One region of the Rhodococcus sp. 077-4 genome, then DNA from elsewhere that is predicted to be linked to it. Evidence: riboswitches for the same ligand, from Rfam matches in the RefSeq annotation. Region 1 holds a riboswitch; each other region holds the start of a gene.
The links. A riboswitch is a leader RNA that binds a small molecule or an ion and turns the genes downstream of it on or off. The one in region 1 is predicted to bind S-adenosylmethionine.
Positions count from the first base shown of each region.

Region 2: it holds a riboswitch for S-adenosylmethionine, as region 1 does, so the genes downstream of both, ACNEOT_RS06380 (amino acid ABC transporter permease) here and ACNEOT_RS05750 (aminotransferase class V-fold PLP-dependent enzyme) in region 1, are expected to answer to the same signal.
Region 3: it holds a riboswitch for S-adenosylmethionine, as region 1 does, so the genes downstream of both, ACNEOT_RS11615 (bifunctional o-acetylhomoserine/o-acetylserine sulfhydrylase) here and ACNEOT_RS05750 (aminotransferase class V-fold PLP-dependent enzyme) in region 1, are expected to answer to the same signal.
Region 4: it holds a riboswitch for S-adenosylmethionine, as region 1 does, so the genes downstream of both, ACNEOT_RS06435 (ABC transporter substrate-binding protein) here and ACNEOT_RS05750 (aminotransferase class V-fold PLP-dependent enzyme) in region 1, are expected to answer to the same signal.

Region 1 is NZ_JAJPWC010000001.1:1,184,288-1,188,783, reverse strand. It holds gene ACNEOT_RS05755 (hypothetical protein) at 1-475, opposite strand, end outside; gene ACNEOT_RS05750 (aminotransferase class V-fold PLP-dependent enzyme) at 628-1,959, opposite strand; SAM riboswitch class IV at 2,014-2,129, opposite strand; gene ACNEOT_RS05745 (Pls/PosA family non-ribosomal peptide synthetase) at 2,334-4,496, shown strand, end outside.
Region 2 is NZ_JAJPWC010000001.1:1,304,761-1,309,256, forward strand. It holds gene ACNEOT_RS06370 (HAD-IIA family hydrolase) at 1-476, opposite strand, end outside; gene ACNEOT_RS06375 (WhiB family transcriptional regulator) at 505-825, opposite strand; SAM riboswitch class I at 1,026-1,123, shown strand; gene ACNEOT_RS06380 (amino acid ABC transporter permease) at 1,345-2,205, shown strand; gene ACNEOT_RS06385 (amino acid ABC transporter ATP-binding protein) at 2,202-2,999, shown strand; gene ACNEOT_RS06390 (ABC transporter substrate-binding protein) at 3,042-4,025, shown strand; gene ACNEOT_RS06395 (FAD-dependent oxidoreductase) at 4,033-4,496, shown strand, end outside.
Region 3 is NZ_JAJPWC010000002.1:508,891-513,386, reverse strand. It holds gene ACNEOT_RS11625 (ABC transporter substrate-binding protein) at 1-488, shown strand, start outside; gene ACNEOT_RS11620 (MFS transporter) at 503-1,645, opposite strand; SAM riboswitch class IV at 1,998-2,120, shown strand; gene ACNEOT_RS11615 (bifunctional o-acetylhomoserine/o-acetylserine sulfhydrylase) at 2,292-3,641, shown strand; gene metX (homoserine O-acetyltransferase MetX) at 3,638-4,496, shown strand, end outside.
Region 4 is NZ_JAJPWC010000001.1:1,314,254-1,318,749, reverse strand. It holds gene ACNEOT_RS06440 (ABC transporter permease) at 1-934, opposite strand, end outside; gene ACNEOT_RS06435 (ABC transporter substrate-binding protein) at 939-2,600, opposite strand; SAM riboswitch class I at 2,773-2,866, opposite strand; gene ACNEOT_RS06430 (hypothetical protein) at 2,923-3,231, opposite strand; gene ACNEOT_RS06425 (hypothetical protein) at 3,350-3,865, opposite strand; gene ACNEOT_RS06420 (hypothetical protein) at 3,951-4,442, opposite strand.

The DNA.
Region 1 (4,496 bases):
GTGCGCCGAGTATCGCGTCGACGGTGTCGACGTCGAACCGCGTGCCGCGCGATCCCAAGAGCGGCAGCACTCCGGAGCCGATGAAGATCGCCTGTCGATCGGCATCGTCGTGGACCTGCAACGTCACACCGTCCGCCACGTCGGCGGCGGTGACGTCGGAGATCAGACTGGCCAATCCCGACGGCGTACCGATGTAGCGGATGGACGACGGGTTGGCGGGCGCATTCAGCCCCGCGAACTCTCGGCGTGCCGTGCGCGCGTCGGCAGCGATGTGGATTTCCAGATCGAGAAACACCGCAACGCTCTCGGCCGACTCACCGCGCTCGACCGCTTCGGCCCGCAGACGAGCCCGTTGCTGCTGAGCTTCTCGCAGGTCGGAGGCCTGGATTCGGATGATGTTCACATCCGCTGCGACGGTCAGTTCGGTCCAGACGCTGTCGAATTCGACGGCAACGCGGGTGAAGTTGTGCGACATGAGTGGTCCTGGTTCTAGAAGTCGGTGAACGCATTCGGTCGGAGTGGAGCCGAACTCGAACACGACCCGGACGCAGTGCGGCACAGATCCACGTATCTGTTGCACCAGTGGCGGTTACCCGTCCACACGACACTCACGGTCATGTCGCCATGCTAACTGTCTGCGGAGGTGCACGGGGATCCAACCCCGGCGGCCCCATCCACCAGCTCGGGGAACGGTCGCGGGTCGGGCACCGGATTCCACCAGCCCGCATCCTCTGCGTAGTGCCAGTTCGGCCCCGCTTCGACCAGGCCGGCGAGGGCATCGACGAGCCGGTCCACATCGGCCGAGGAGCTGCCGAGTCCGATGCTGGCGCGAACCGCGCCGGCCGTATGCCCCAGCCTGCCCAGCAGCGGATGTGCGCAGAACTTTCCGTCACGCACACCGATTCCGTGTTCGGCCGAGAGGTACGCGGCGACCTCACCGGGGTCGCGTCCGGCGACGGTGAAGGTGACGATGCCGACACTGTCGGGGGCGTCGGCCCACACCTGCAACTGCTCGACGCCGTCCAGGGCCGCCAGTCCGTCGCGCAATCGAGCAGACAGTTCGCGCTCGTGGGCTTGTAGTTCGTCGTCGTCGAAGCCCGCGATGGCCTCGCAGGCTGCGGCGAGTGCGGCGACCCCGAGCACGTTGGGTGTACCCGCCTCGTGCCGCTGCGGTGCCGGAGCCCAGTCGGTGTGGTCGATGCTCACGCTGCGCACCGCGCCGCCGCCGGCCAGGTGCGGCTCACCGAGGTCGAGCCAATCACGCTTTCCCACAAGCACTCCCGCGCCGAACGGGGCGTACAGCTTGTGGCCGGAGAACGCGAGGTAGTCCACACCGAGTGCGTCGATGTCGACCCGGCGGTGCGGCACCAGTTGCGCACCGTCCACCGCGATGCGCGCGCCGTGTCGATGCGCAAGCGCTGCGAGTTCGGCGATGGGCAGGACCTCGCCGGTGACGTTCGATGCACCCGTGATCGCCAGTAGCGCAGCGGGTTTCGCGGCAAGCTCCGCGTCGAGCCGAGTGATGGTTTCGGCCAGGGTCGACGCAGCCACCACCACTCGTCGATCACGCCACGGGAGCAGATTCGCGTGATGTTCGATATCGAGCACGACGGTCTCGCCCGGCACGCAGGCGGCGAGCAGGTTGAGCGAGTCGGTGGTGTTGCGAGTGAACACCACCACCGAATCTACTTGTGCACCAACGAAATCGGCCACGGTCACGCGAGCCTTCTCGTACGCCGCCGTCGAGACCCGCGAGGCGTAGCCGGCACCGCGATGCACGCTCGAGTAGAACGGCAGCAGCTCCGCGATCCGGTCGGTCACCGCAACCAGAGCCGGCGCGCTCGCGGCGTAGTCGAAGTTGGCGTAGGTGCACGTGCCGCCCTGCACCAGCGGTACCTGGAGATCCGTGCCCGAAACAGGGGCAAAAGGAGCACAGGGGCGGGAAAGTACAGATGTCATGACAGATCAAGCCCTCACGTTCGAGGGACCCGCAACCGAAGGAATTCGTGAACGAGTCCGCGCTTGCCGCACCGGTTCTCCGGCAACAGCCTGGTCGTCACCCGGAGCACCCCACCGCGGAGGAGGGTTGCCGACCAGCTAGCCGGGGCTTGATGCTGGTACTCGTGACCGTGGAGAAGACACTCGCAAACTCTCTGTGGGTTTGTCAAGCCGAGACTTGCTCCTCGACACCAGTAAGATTCCCGCGATGGGAAGGCGCGTCCGTTCACCTTCCGGCCAACCGAACATGAGATAACCAACGACGCTGCGGCTCCCCTGCCACGGTTCCAGATGCGCTCCACCGCCCCACGAACACGAAGGACACCCGGTTGTCTGTGCACGAATCCGATAGCCATTCCGCAACCCGAGATCCCGAGGTCACGGCAGCGCCCGCACCGTACCTTCGCTCGTCTCTCGCCCCACCCCCGCGGACGCTGATCGACGTTCTGCGCGCGACTGCCCACAGCTTTCCCGACGCTCCCGCGATCGATGACGGCACCGTCTCGGTCAGTTACTCGGAATTGTTGGACGACATCGCCGAGGGTGCTCAGTGGCTCGCCAATGCCGGTGTCCGGCGCGGCGATCGCGTCGGCATCCGCATGCCGTCGGGTTCCTTCTCGCTCTACGTCGCCATCCTGTCCATCCTGAACGTCGGAGCTGCGTACGTACCGGTGGACGCCGACGATCCGGAAGAGCGGGCCGAGTTGGTCTTCGGCGAGGCCAAGGTGACGGCCATCGTCACTGCGGGCGGAATCGCGGCCGGTACAGCTCCCAAACAGGAAGTTCCTCGGTACGACGCCGAACCGCCAACCCCCGAGGACGACGCGTGGGTCATCTTCACCTCGGGCTCCACCGGCACCCCCAAGGGCGTCGCCGTGAGTCATCGCAACGCGGCGGCGTTCGTCGACGCCGAGGCGCGCATGTTCCTGCAGAAGGATCCCCTCGGACCGGGTGACCGTGTGCTCGCCGGCCTATCGGTGGCGTTCGACGCGTCGTGCGAGGAGATGTGGCTGGCGTGGCGCCACGGTGCGTGTCTCGTACCCGCTCCGCGGTCGTTGGTGCGGTCCGGTTTCGACCTGGGTCCATGGCTCGTCTCGCGGGACATCAGTGTGGTCTCGACGGTGCCGACGCTGGCGTCGCTGTGGCCCGCGGTCGCTCTGGAAGCGGTGCGGCTGTTAATTTTCGGCGGCGAAGCCTGCCCGCCGGAACTGGCCGAGCGATTGGCCGTCGAGGGCCGTGAGGTCTGGAACACGTACGGCCCCACCGAGGCGACGGTCGTCGCGTGCGCGGCGATCATGGACGGCAAGGGACCGGTCCGCATCGGTCTCCCCCTCGACGGGTGGGACCTTGCCGTGGTCGACGGCTCCGGCACTCCGGTTCAGATCGGCGAGGTCGGTGAATTGGTCATCGGCGGCGTCGGACTCGCGCGGTATCTCGATCCGGCCAAGGACGCCGAAAAGTACGCGCCCATGGCCTCTCTCGGCTGGGAGCGGGCGTATCGCAGTGGCGATCTGGTCAAACTCGAGCTCGAAGGCCTGCTGTTTCAGGGCCGTGCCGACGATCAGGTAAAACTCGGCGGTCGCCGCATCGAGCTCGGCGAGATAGACAATGCGCTGCAAGCACTTCCGGGTGTCGGTGGTGCGGCGGCAGCCATCCGCAAGACAGCGGCCGGAAACTCGGTGCTCGTCGGGTATCTCGCCAGCACCAACCCGAATTTCGATCTCGAGGCGGCGCGCGAGTTGCTGGCCGAGCAGTTGCCCGCGGCACTGGTGCCGAGGCTCGCTCTCGTGGACGAGATGCCGACGCGCACCTCGGGCAAGGTCGATCGCAATGCATTGCCGTGGCCCCTGCCCGGCATGTCGGGAGCGTCCTCGCTCGGTGGCACGGCGGGGTGGGTGGCCGAACTGTGGACCAACATCCTCGGCGCGCAGGTCTCGGACGAGAACGCCGATTTCTTCGCCAACGGCGGCGGTTCACTGTCGGCCGCGCAATTGGTGACGGCGTTGCGCGAGCGGTTCCCCGAGATCACCGTCGCGCAGCTCTACGACCACCCGCGGCTGGGGTCACTGGCGCAGTATCTCGACGATCTGAAGCCCGTCGTCGAGGCCGTTCCGCGTGAGGTCGCCCCGACGTCACGCTCCGCGCAGTGGGCGCAGATCCTGGCGACGATTCCGTTGACCACCCTCACCGGATTGCAGTGGGTCACCTGGCTCGGGCTGCTGTTCAACGTCATGTCGTGGTTCGGCGACGTGTCGTGGGCTCCGACGCTGTCGTGGTGGTGGATTCTCGTCGCCTTCCTTCTCTTCATCACTCCGGTCGGCCGCATGGCGATCTCGGTGGTCGGCTCACGCATCCTGTTGGCAGGTCTGAAGCCCGGGGCGTACAAACGCGGCGGCAGCATGCACATAAGACTGTGGGCAGCAACGAGATTGACCGATGCCAGTGGCGCCTCGAACCTCTCGGGCGCACCGTGGATGGTCTACTACGCGCGCGCACTG
Region 2 (4,496 bases), 120 kb from region 1:
TCGGGGTTGGTGGCGATGAAGCGCGAACCCTTCTCGACCAGGCGAATGGCAGTGGTGATGGCCTCGAACGAGTACGTCCGGGTTTCGCCGAGCACCACATAGTCGGGGCTGGAGTCGGTAAGGGTGTAGCCGATGTCGTGCAGTGCGGTGGTCAGACCCGACTCGCCGACGACATACGCACTGCCACCGGGCCGCTGATTGCCCAGGAACGTCGCGGTGGCCAGGGCCGAGGTCCAGATCGACTTCTCCGGAATGTCCAGACCGGTGAACGCCAGGCGTGCCCGCAGGTCACGTGGGGTACGAATCGAATTGTTGGTCAACACGATGAACGGAATCTCGTTGGCCTGCAGCTCAGCGAGAAACGTGTCGGCACCGGGTATCAGATGATCCTCGTGGACCAGAACGCCGTCCATGTCCATCAGGTACGTCCACTGCTGAGGCTTCTCGGTTTCGCTCACCTCACCATTGTGAACCATCTGCCGACCGTCGACTCGTGGACTGGAGCTAACTCGCCCGGCGCTCCTCGGCGCGTCGGGAGTCGGTTCGCAGTACCTGCCGCTCGCGAGCGGTGGTGCCGCCCCACACTCCGAACGGTTCGTTGGCTGCCAGCGCGAAACGTCGGCACGCGTCGACGACACCGCAGCCGGCGCACACCTGCTTGGCGCGCTCCTCACGTTCACGACGGGCGGAGCGTCCCTCGCCGGTCGGGGAAAAGAAGATTTCCGAGTCCTGCCCGCGGCACACCGCGTCGGTCTGCCAGTCCCATGACTCGATGGCAGGCGAAATCCCGCGCTCGATCATGGCAATCGCGCTGTTCCTCGACATCGCTGCCCCGTTCCCTCGATCGGTTGTGGACTCGTTCGATGATCGCGAGACGCGACCGATTCGGCAATGATTCGGATCATCGTGATTCGGAGGCGATGCGTCACAGCAATTTACAGCGCGCAACCATTTCGCTCGACGTGATAGAAACTCGAAGGCCAACGTGCACTTGACTTTTCAATGTCCACGTCTATACATTTCTGACACCATCCAGAGCGACCGAGAGACCTTGGCTCGATGACGTCGCAGCAACCCCCTTCTTCATCGAAGGTGTGGGTGCTACCGCCAGGGCCGATGGAGGCACCAGAGATGAACTTCTGTATCAGTACGCCCGTCTGACCGATTCGCGTACTCACAGTCCACTCTTTCGAAAGGCACCACAGCGATGATCGCTGCCCATCCGTCCCGGCGGCTCCGGTGACTCAACTTCAGGCCCGACCCGACATACCTGCGGTCGACGAACTCGTCGACATCCCCGACGAGCAACTCGTCGTCGCACGGAAGTGGCATCCCTGGCGTTGGGTGATCAGCATCGCCACTCTCGTTGTGGCCGCGCAGTTCCTGCATGGTTTCGCCACCAACCCGGGCTGGGATTGGGGCACGTTCGCCGACTACTTCGCGGCACCGTCCATCCTGTCCGCGCTGTGGCTGACGATCCAGCTCACGTTCTGGGGCACCCTGATCGGGTTTGCGCTGGGAATCGCACTCGCGGTGGCCCGCCTGTCCAACAACCCAGTGCTGCAGGTGATCTCCTGGTTCTACATCTGGGCGTTCCGCTCCATCCCGTTGATCGTGCAATTGCTGTTCTGGTTCAACATCGCCTATCTGTATCAGACGCTGTCGCTGGGAATCCCGTTCGGAGCCAGCTTCTTCGAGTTCAGTGTCAACAACGTCATCAGCGGCTCCACAGCCGCAATCATCGGACTTGCTCTGCACCAGGCAGCCTACTCGGCGGAGATCGTCCGGGGTGGGATCATCTCGGTGGACCAGGGACAGCTGGAAGCGTCTGCGGCCCTTGGAATTCCGAAGCGTCGTGAATTCTTCAAAATCGTTCTGCCCCAAGCGATGCGGGGAATTCTGCCGAACGCCGCCAATGAGGTGATCAGCTTGTTCAAGGGCACATCGATAGTCTCTGTCGTGGCCATCGCCGAACTGTTCTACCAGGTGCAGGTGGTGTACGGGCGTAGCGGACGAGTGGTGCCGCTCCTGATGGTCGCCACGGTCTGGTACATCATCCTCACCTCGATTCTCTCCGTCTTGCAGTACTACGTCGAGCGGCACTACGCCAAGGGCGCTGTCCGCAACATCGAGCTCACCCCTATCCAGAAGTTGCGTCAGAAACTGGCCGAGATCACCCTCGCCCCGCGAGGAGCGACACGATGACCACCCTCGACGCCACCACTCCCACGTCCGAGACCCAGTACGCCGTCGAGGTACGCGGCGTGCACAAGTCCTACGGTCCCCTCGAAGTCCTCAAAGGAGTGGACCTGACCGTCCGCCCCGGCGAGGTCACCGTCATCATCGGTCCGTCCGGATCCGGCAAGTCGACTTTGTTGCGCGCCCTCAACCACCTGGAGAAGGTGGACCAGGGCACCGTTCGGGTCGATGGCGAGCTGGTGGGCTACAAGCGCAAGGGTGCCAAGCTGCACGAGCTGAGCAACCGCGAGATCCTGCGTCAGCGTTCGCAGATCGGGTTCGTGTTCCAGAACTTCAACCTCTTTCCGCATCTGACGGTGCTGGAAAACGTCATCGAGGCGCCGATTTCCGCGCAGAAGCGCAAGCGCTCGGACGTCGAACCCGAGGCTCTGGCGTTGCTCGAGCGCGTCGGCGTCGGAGCGAAAGCACACGATTACCCCCGACGTCTTTCCGGCGGGCAACAGCAACGTGTAGCCATTGCGCGCGCACTGGCATTGCGTCCCAAAGTAATTCTGTTCGACGAGCCCACTTCCGCGCTCGATCCAGAGCTGGTCGGAGAGGTCCTCGAGGTCATTCGAGGACTCGCCCGAGACGGAGCCACGCTCGTGATCGTCACGCACGAGGTCGGCTTCGCTCGCGAGATCGCCGACACGGTGGTGTTCATGGACGACGGCCTGATCGTCGAACAGGGACCACCTGCGGCGCTGCTGGACAGTCCCACCGAGGCGCGCACCAGAGCGTTTCTCGCGCACGTCCTCTAGATCGCATACACACCTTCATCTCCGACAATTCGAGGAAGACCCATGTCCGCAATCAGATCCACCCGACGTCTCACTGTGGTCGCCTCGGCGCTCCTCGCACTTGCACTCGGTGTCACCGCCTGCAGCGAGCCTGCAGCGCAGGAGACCATCACCGCCTCGGACGGCACCACCTACGACCTCTCTCCCGAGCAAGCAGGCCGCATCCACGTGGACAAGGTCGACGAGATCGCCGCGAAACTCCCTCAGGCAGTGCGTGATCGGGGAGTGCTGGTCGGAACCGGCTCGTCCGGAGCAACGCCGCCGCTCGGCTTCTACGCCACCGACGACACGACTCCCATCGGCTCCGAAATCGACCTCGGATGGCTCGTCGCCGACACCCTCGGTTTGAAGTACGAACGCCAGAATGCGGATTGGTCGCAGAATTTCGTCAAGATCGACTCCGGTGAGAGCGACGTGTTCATCTCCAACGTGACGGTCACCGAGGAGCGCAAGGACAAGTACGACTTCGCCACCTATCGACTGGACAACCTGGCATTCGAGGCCAAGAAAGACTCCGGATGGAAGGTCGACGGACGCAAGGACGTGGCAGGCAAGAAGATCGGCGTGGGTTCGGGAACCAACCAGGAGCAACTGCTCGTTGATTGGAACGAGCAGAACGTCGCCGAGGGCTTGGCACCGGCCGAAATCGCCTACTACCAGAACACCTCGGACTACTACTTGGCACTGGGCTCCGGCCGCATCGACGCCTACCTCGGGCCCAACCCATCGGCTGTCTACCACTCGTCGAGCACCGGCGAGAGCGACGTGATCGGCACATTCTCCGGCGCAGGCGACGCATTGCAGGGCGAGATCGGTGTGCTCACCAAGAAGGACAACGGACTCATCGGGCCGATCAACGAAGCACTGAACCACGTCATCGAGACGGGCGATTACGCAAAGGTCCTCGAGAAATGGGGCCTGCAGTCCGAGGCCGTACCCGAGTCCGTCATCAACCCACCGGGGCTTCCGCGCAAGCCTGCGGCATAGGAACGCAGTGAAAGTGGTAGTTGTCGGCGGCGGCATCGTTGGGGCTTCGTCGGCCTGGCAGATCGCGCAGCGCGGCCACGAGGTGACCTTGCTCGAGCAATTCGGGCCGGGGCACAAGAACGGCGCATCCCACGGGAGTTCGCGAATATATCGGCACGGCTACGCCGACGATTACTTCGTTTCGCTGGCCGCGCGAGCACTTCCTCTGTGGCAAGAGCTCGAAAGCATGACCGACACAGCACTGTTGGAACTGACCGGCGCTGTCGACCACGGGGACCCGGTGACGGTGAACCCTCGGATCGACGCGTTGGCTAGGGCGGGCCTCGAGTTCGAGGTCCTCGAACCTGCTGCAGCGCACATGCGTTGGAGCGGAATCCGATTCGACACAACCGTGCTCTACCACCCCGCGGCCGGGCGGCTTCATGCCGATCGCAGCGTTGCGGCTTCGGTTGCAGCAGCGCGGCTGCACGG
Region 3 (4,496 bases), on a different contig from region 1:
ATGGCCTGATCGATGGCGTGAACCGCAAGTTCGCCGACGCCGCGGCGGCGCACCCCGAATTCGCCGACAGGAAGGCGATCTTTCTCCAGAATGCGTTCTACGAGGGCAAGGCCATCGCGTACCAGGACGGGCTGAGCACCGACTTCCTCACCGCGCTCGGTTTCGTCATCCCCACGGACATCGACGCGTACGTTCCCCTCGACGGCGGTGGGCAGGCCAGCATTCCGCTGGAGAACTTGTCGGTTCTCAACTCCGCCGACGTACTGATCTGGGGAACCGAGAGCCCGGGCGACCGCACCGAGCTCGAAAAGGAAGCGGTGTACAACGCCCTCGAACCGGTGCAGGACGGCAACCTCGTGTTCACCGACGGGGTGACGGCGGGCGCAATCTACTTCACCAGCGTGCTGAGCCTGCCGTACGTCATCGACAAGCTGACCCCGGCGCTGACCGAGGCACTCGGCGGAACGGCAGCGACGATCACCGGCTGACAGGACCAGGTCGCCTACTTCGCGGCGGAGCGCCTGTCCATCCACATCGCGGTGGCCAGAACGCCCAGGCCGGCCACTGCCAGACCGGAACCGACAGCGGCCGGTGCCGTGTAGCCGAATCCGGCGGCGATCACGGCACCACCGACTGCCGCTCCGATCGCGTTGGCAAGATTGAATGCCGCGTGATTGAGCGACGCGGCGAGTGTCTGGGCGTCCTCGGCCACGTCCATCAGTCGCGTCTGCAGGCCGGGGACCACCGACGAACCGGACGCGCCGATCAGGAAGACCAGGAGCAGCGCGGTCACCGGATTGTGTGCCGCTACGACGAACACCGCCAGGAATACCGCGGTGGCGGCCAGCCCGACAAAGGTGCCCTTGAGCTGGTATCGATCGGCGAGCCAGCCGCCCGCGTAGTTTCCGGCGACCATTCCGAGTCCGTAGATCATCAGGGCGACAGGAACGAATGCGCGGGCAAGACCGGCAACGTCGGTCAGCGTCGATGCGATGTAGGTGTACACCGCGAACATGCCGCCGAATCCGACGATGCCCACGAACAGGGTCATCCACACCTGGCCCCGGCGCAGCGCACCCAGCTCGGTGATCGGACTGGTGGTCGGCATCGCGTCGAGACGCGGCATCCACAAAACGAGCGCGGTGACGGTCAGTGCCCCGATGACTGCGACGAGCGTGAAGGCGCTGCGCCAGCCCAGCGCCTGGCCGATCCAGGTTGCCACCGGGACGCCGACGACGTTGGCCACCGAAAGTCCCATCATGACCATCGCGACGGCTTTGGCTCGCTTGCCCGGCTCGGCCAGGTGGGCGGCCACCAGAGCAGCCACACCGAAGTACGCGCCGTGCGGCAGCCCTGCCACGAATCGAGAGGCCACCAGCTCGTTGAAACTGGGCGCGAACACGGTGCCGAGGTTTCCGAGGGTGAAGGCCACCATCAGCGCCAGCAGCAGCATTCTGCGGGGAACGCGGGCGGCCAGGGCCGCGATGGTCGGCGCGCCGACGACGACACCGAGCGCGTATGCGGAGATCATGTGGCCGGCCGAGGGCTCGGAGATCCCCATCGTCGTCGCGATGTCCGGCAACAGACCCATCGACGCGAATTCCGTGGTGCCGATCCCGAAGCCGCCGATCGACAGGGCCAGCATCGCGAGCTTGCGGCGGGTCGAGTGCGGTCGATGACTGACACTCAGACCACTCGACACCTTGCCGCGCACAGCGCTGACACGGGAAAGAGCGGAATCGGTGACAGTCACAGCGGAACAACTTTCGTGTGGATCGGGGATGTGAACAAGGAGAACGGCGGCTCGGCGAATCGATTCAGCAGAGACCGACCGAGTAGAAGAACAGCCGACCGAATCATTGTCTTCCCCCTGGCAACTTCTTTTCGAGTCGCGGCACGGTGATTGTCCTCACCCGAGCATCTGCTCGAGCTGCCCCGAACTCCGAGCGTGTGCCCTTGTTCCGGTGGAGTGCCGTCACCCGCTAAGATCTTCGCCAGGTCATGAGTGCCAGCATCGAGCCCCGGCTTGCTGGCCGGCAACCCTCCAACCGCGGTGGGGTGCCCCGGGTGAACGACCAGGCCGATCCGGCACGCGAGTGCCGGATCGACAAGCGCGGGTCCGCAGGAAGCGGACCCACTGAACCTTCGGTCCCCAGGGGCCGAAGCCTGTCAGGAGGTTCTCTCATGTGTTGCTGTACCGATACGCCCCGTAGCGCTCGACTTCTCGAGCTTCATTCGACATTCGATTCGTCTCAGACAGACTCGTCTCAGAAAACGGAGTATCACCAGCCATGACCGATTCCACCCCTGACGTCGTCGACGCCACCGGAGCACCCACCCAGGATCCGTTCACCGATCCCGCCGCCGACTGGAGCTTCGAGACCAAGCAGATCCACTCGGGCCAGACCCCGGACGGTGTCACCAAGGCTCGTGCGTTGCCGATCTACCAGACCACCTCGTACACGTTCGACAACACCGACCACGCCGCCGCACTGTTCGGACTCGCGGAGCCGGGCAACATCTACACCCGCATCATCAACCCCACGCAGGACGTGGTCGAGCAGCGCATCGCTGCCCTCGAAGGTGGCGTCGCAGCTCTGCTGGTGTCGTCCGGTCAGGCCGCCGAGACGTTCGCGATTCTCAACCTCGCGGAGGCAGGCGATCACATCGTCTCGAGCCCGCGGCTCTACGGCGGTACGTACAACCTGTTCCACTACACGCTCCCCAAGCTGGGCATCACCGTCTCGTTCGTCGACGATCCCGATGACCTCGAGCAGTGGCGCGCAGCGATCACGCCGTCGACCAAGGCGTTCTACGGCGAGTCGATCTCCAATCCGAAGAACGACATTCTCGATATCCCGGGCATCTCGGCGGTGGCACACGAGAACGGCATTCCGTTGATCGTGGACAACACCGTGGCAACGCCGTACCTGCTTCAGCCGTTGAAGCACGGTGCCGACATCGTGGTGCACTCGGCGACGAAGTATCTCGGTGGACACGGAACGGCCATCGCCGGCGTCATCGTCGACGGTGGCACGTTCGACTGGACGCAGGGCCGTCACCCCAACTTCACCACCGCAGACCCGAGTTACCACGGCGTCGTCTTCGCCGATCTCGGTGCACCCGCGTTCGCACTGAAGGCACGCGTGCAGCTCTTGCGTGACATCGGCGCAGCGGTCTCCCCATTCAACGCCTTCCTCATCAGCCAGGGTCTCGAGACGTTGAGCCTGCGGATCGAGCGGCACGTGTCGAACGCACAGAAGGTCGCCGCCTTCCTCGCCGGTCGAGACGACGTCGTCTCGATCAACTACGCGGGACTCGAATCGTCCCCGTGGTACCAGCGCGGGCAGGAATTGTTGCCGAAGGGTCAGGGCGCAATCATCGCGTTCGAGTTGCAGGGTGGTGTCGATGCCGGCAAGAAGTTCGTCAACGCACTCACGCTGCACAGCCACGTCGCTAACATCGGAGACGTGCGTTCACTCGTCATCCACCCCGCGTCCACCACGCATTCCCAGCTGACTCCGGAGGAGCAGTTGGCATCGGGCGTGACCCCCGGCCTGGTTCGCTTGGCCGTGGGTATCGAAGGGATCGACGACATCATCGCCGATCTCGAGGTCGGCTTCAGCGCGGCGGCGTCTTGAGTCACAGCTGCGACGCAGGCGTTCGTCCGGAGGCGGTTCTTCCGCCTCCGGACGGGCGGTTGGGCTTCATCGACATCGGTGCTCTCGATCTCGAAAACGGCTCTCGGATTTCCCAGGTCACGGTGGCGGTGCAGCGGTGGGGCGAACTTGCCACCGACCGCAGCAACGTCGTTCTCGTCGAGCATGCCCTGACCGGGGACTCACATGTGTCCGGTCCGCCGGATGCCGATCATGCTCTGCCCGGTTGGTGGAACGGCATGGTCGGGCCCGGTCGCCCCATCGACACCGACGAGTGGTGCGTCGTGGCGACCAACGTGCTCGGCGGCTGCGGTGGCACCACCGGCCCGAGCAGTGTCTCGCCCGACGGCACCCCCTACGGATCTCGCTTCCCGGACATCTCGATCCGAGATCAGGTCGCTGCCGAAGTTGCCGTTGCCGACGCATTGGGCATCGAGCGGTTCGCGGCAGTCGTCGGTGGCTCGATGGGCGGAATGCGCACCCTCGAATGGATCGTCGGCTACCCCGATCGAGTGGCGGCCGCTTTGATCCTTGCGGTCGGTGCGAGGGCGACAGCCGACCAGATCGGCACCCAGACAACGCAAATCGCGGCGATCAAGGCCGATCCAGGCTGGCTCGGCGGCAACTACCACGGCACCGGCACTTCGCCTTCGGCCGGACTCGGCATTGCGCGCCGCATCGCGCATCTGACGTACCGGACCGAAAGTGAACTCGACATTCGGTTCGGTAACTCACCGCAGAACGACGAGGATCCATGGGCGGGTGGCAGATACTCCGCACAGAGCTACCTCGAGCATCAGGCCGCGAAGCTGGTCAATCGATTCGATGCGGCCACGT
Region 4 (4,496 bases), 130 kb from region 1:
ACTCACGCACGATGCGCGGATCGATCAGCGGATACAGCAGATCGACAGCGAGGTTGACCAGGACGAAGACGAGCGAAGTGAGAACGACGATGCCCTGCACCACCGGAATGTCCTGAGCCAGCACCGACGTCTGGGTGAGCCGCCCCACCCCGGCGCGCGAGAAGACCGTCTCGACGACGACCGAACCGGCCAGCAGCGTGCCGACCAGTACTCCGGCGATAGTGAAGGCCGGGATGGACGACAGGCGCAGAACGTGTCGCGTCTGCACGCGGAGACGTGACACGCCCTTGGCGCGAGCAACATCGACGAAGGGCTGCTTCCACGTCGTCGTCATGCTGGTAGCGAGCACTTGGGCTATGACTGCACCGGTCGGCAGGGCCAACGTCACGGCCGGCAGGACCAGCGACGCGACGCCCGCGTCTCCGAATGCCGGGAACCAACGCAGGCGGAACGAAAACAGTTGCAACAGAAGCAGACCTACCCAGAAGGTCGGCACCGCCACCCCGAGCGGCGGGAGCGCGAACAGCAGGTTCTTCAGCCACGCCGTCTGTGTGTATGTCGCGGCGTAGGCCAGCGCCGTCCCGAACACGACGGCAAGCACCAATGCCGACCCGGCCAGACCGAGGGTGCTGGGCACGGCATCGAGGATTGCCGTCGTCACGGGTTGGCCGGTGGCGATGGACAATCCGAAATCGCCCTGCACCGCACCGACCAGCGAATGCCAGTACTGCACCCACACCGGCTGATCGAGGCCGTAGCGGGCCTGCAGTTCGGCGACGGCCGCAGCGTCCACCGGAGTGCCCGAGCCCGCCGAGTCAACGGCAAGACTGACCGGGTCCGAGGGCAGCAGGAACAACACGACGAACGAGATGGTGAACGCAGCCCACAGCACTGCCAGTGCCTGCAGTACTCGCTGCCCGAGGTAGCGGATCATGGCCCTACTGCCCGCTCAGCCAGGCATCGAAGAACTGCAGCCGCGCAGATGCCTCGAACTTCAGATCCTGAACCTTGGAGCCGACACCGACGGCCTGAGAAAGTTCGACGGTGGGAATCCACAATCCGTTGTCGAGGATCTGCTGCTGCGCAGTGTCGAGAATCTTGTCTCGCGCTGCGACGTCCGTCGTCGACAGTTGTTCTGTCAGAGCAGTATCGAGCTCCGATTTCGACGGGCGAGCATTGAGGTTGCGGCCGTCCACTGCAAACGACGTGCGCAGAATGTCCCCGTCGGCTCGGGTGCTGTTGTAGTAGGTCGAGTCGTAGTCCTTGGTTCCCTGTCGCGCCGTCGCCTCGGACGTCGACACCAGTTCGAGCTGCAGGTCGACGCCCACCGCACGCAGCTGCTGTTGGGTCAGTTCCAGAATTGCCTGGTTGCCCGCGAAGACCGCCGAGTACATGACCTTGAAACTGAGCTTCTGCCCGTCCTTTTCGCGGATCCCGTCTGCTCCCGGCACCCAGCCTGCAGCATCGAGCAGAGACTTCGATTTATCGGGGTCGTAGGTGACATCGGCGAGAGCGACGTACCCGGGAGTCGAGCTGGCGAGCGTGCCGGTGGCCGGCTTGAAATCAGGCCCCAGGACGGTGTCGACGAGTTCCTGACGGTTGATCGCAGGCACCAGAGCGGTTCGCACCGCGGGGTCCTGCAGAGCGCCGCGGGTGACGTTCGGCTGAATACCGAAGGGAACACCTGGATTCGACGTCGTCAGGATTCGGCCACCGGTTGCCTCGATCTGTGGCGCGTCCTGCGGCAACGCGTCGCTGACTGCGTCGAGCTGATCGGACGACAGGCTGCCGGTACGAACACCGGACTCGGGCACGATGGTGAACTCGATACGGTCGAGGTACGCCTCGCCGTCGTGGCCGAATGCCGAAGAGCCCCAGCTGTATCCGGTTCGCTTCGCCAAGGATACGGAGCGATCCTGCTGGTAGTCCGCGTACGTGAACGGTCCCGATCCGATGTTGGTACCCAAGCACCGCGATTCCGCCGACTGTGCGGAGGTTGCGGGGGCTTGAATGCCGAGCTGGGCCGTCGAACTTGCCTGCAGGAACTGTGCATTGGGTGCTGCGAAGTCGATTCTGAACGTGACCGGGTCGACAACCGTGGTGCCCTGATACCCGGTCAGATAGCTGGCCGCGAGCGGCGCTTTCGCCGGCCCGACGGTGCTTACGATGGCATCGAAGTTCTGTTTCACCGCGGCGGCGTCGAGCGCGGTGCCGTCACTGAACGTCACACCGTCCTTCAAGTGGAAGGTGAACGACTTCGCGTCGGGACTGACGTCCCAGCTCTCGGCCAACCACGGCTCGATGGCACCGGTCTCCGGGTTCTGGTCGGTGAGCGAATCGACCACCTGGCGGGTGACGTAGATCGTCTGATTGGTGCCGGCCTGCGCGGGATCGGAGCAGGTCGGAGCGCCGGACAAGCCGTAGCGCAACGTCCCTCCAGGCTGCGGCGGGCCGGCGTCGGCCGCCGAGGTGGTGGCAGCGCCGGCGCAACCGGCAAGCAACGTGGCGGTTGCGGCGAGGACGCCGGCCGCCAAAAGAGCAGGGCGAGTGGACACGTGGGTGTCTCCGATATCTGGTCGATCGCACGACGACTCCCGCATCCGGGCCACGTGTGCCCAGGAAGGAGTGCGTGCAGATGAGGTGAGGTGTCGAGAACGAGCAGTGACGAAATGTCAGCTAGGACAGTTCGAACCGTTCAGACGGCACAGATCCACATGGAGACGGCGAGAACCGTTGACGAAGCCTGCGGCAACTCGGGTATTCACGTGCGTTCCTCCATCGTTCCCGGCGGTAGCACCCTCACCCGACGAGCGGGGGGTTGCTGCGACGTCATAGAGCCAGGTCTCTCGGTCGCTCTGGATGGTCCTACGAAAGCGATACTACGAGAGGATGGACGCGGTTGCCAAGTCGGGCTGCCTCGAGTCAGTCACCCATGTAACCGGTATCAGGGTTGATCTGTCCGAGGAAGTCGCGAATCGACTCGCGATGTTCGTCGATCGAGAGCGGCGGGAAAACGGACGGGCAGTTCGCGCGATCCTGAATGCTGGGAAATGCCGCGGTGAGCGTGCTCGAATAGCCGTACCCAGAATTCGGGCCGGACTCCCAGGTGTAGTCGATAGTGTTCGGTTCGCCCGGACGTCTGCGCACCGTGAACAATTCACCGTCGACAGTCAGGACGAAGGGGCCGTCGTTCTCGGCCGGTAAGGGCTCGTCGACATCTTCGTGCGGCATCCCACCATCCCCCTCGATCGATATCGGTTGTGAACAGAGGACACTCGGCGGACGCCCTGGTCGCACCAAAGGTTGAATCGGCAACGCGCTTTTGCAGTAGCCGGTAGCGCGAACACAATCACGCGACAGTGAAGCGCACCGTGTTACCGGCCGGGTCGGGTAACGTCGTGTTGAGCGGGGAATCCGTAGTGATCGTCAAACCAGCTCTGCCGGAACCGATGTCGATCGGAATCTGCTTCGTCCACTCGCCGCTCTCCGGAGGCGCAGCACCGACCACGGCCGAATTCAGGTGAACCATCCACGTGCCTCCGGTCGGCTTGGCACCGCTGTACGGGTCCACCCACGGTGCGTCGAAGTTGTTCATGTTCACGAATACGGTCAGCGGACAATCGCTGCTGAAAAACGTCCGCCAGGTCAACGTGACCACCGCAATACCTGGTCGATTGTGCGGAGTGTAGACGTCGCCACTCACCTCGCCGGCGCACGGCAGGGACAACTCCCGCCCGAGTGAAATGTTGTGCGGAAACGGCGTGAATTCCTGGTGATGGGCCGACGCCACGCCTGGAGCGCCGAGGAGGGCCGCCGCGAGGGCGCAGCCGACAACTGTGGTTCGCACGCTCCAGGATCTGTTCACGAACAGGACATTACGGTAGAACCGTCCATGGAGGCGGGCACTGGTCCTTTGCCGACTCGACCTTCTACTGGTCGCCGACGATTACTCAGGGCGAAACGTAGAAGCTACCGATACTCGGGATGGTGAATACCTGGCCGAGATCGCCGAGTCGGTACTCTCCCCGCACGACGACCTGACCTGCGCCGGTCGCGACAGCAGCGCGGTCCGGACTCGCGTCGGTGATGGTTCCGGACGCGCCTGTGGACAGATTGGTCCAGGTGAAAATGTAGCCGTACCCGTCGGGAGCGGGATGGATGTGGCCGCTACCGTGCTCGACTATCGGGTTGTACACCGCGGCACCGCGCGTGAGGGGCCATGCAACCACGACACCCGGGATCTGGAGGGTGGTCGTGCCGTCGAACCTCACCGGCTCCGCATTCGCGGGTACCGCCGATCCGAATGTCGCCGCGGCAGCTACTACCACCAGTGCAGCTCTACCGACCGTGCGCAGTGTCAATTTCTCATGGCTCACGAAGGCAATACCGCACAACAGGACCGAATCGTTACGCGCGTCGAACAGAACTCGACTTCGGCCCACCGTGTGAGGCGACACTTGCCGCGACAGAACTCGAGAATCGCGATGCTCGAATTG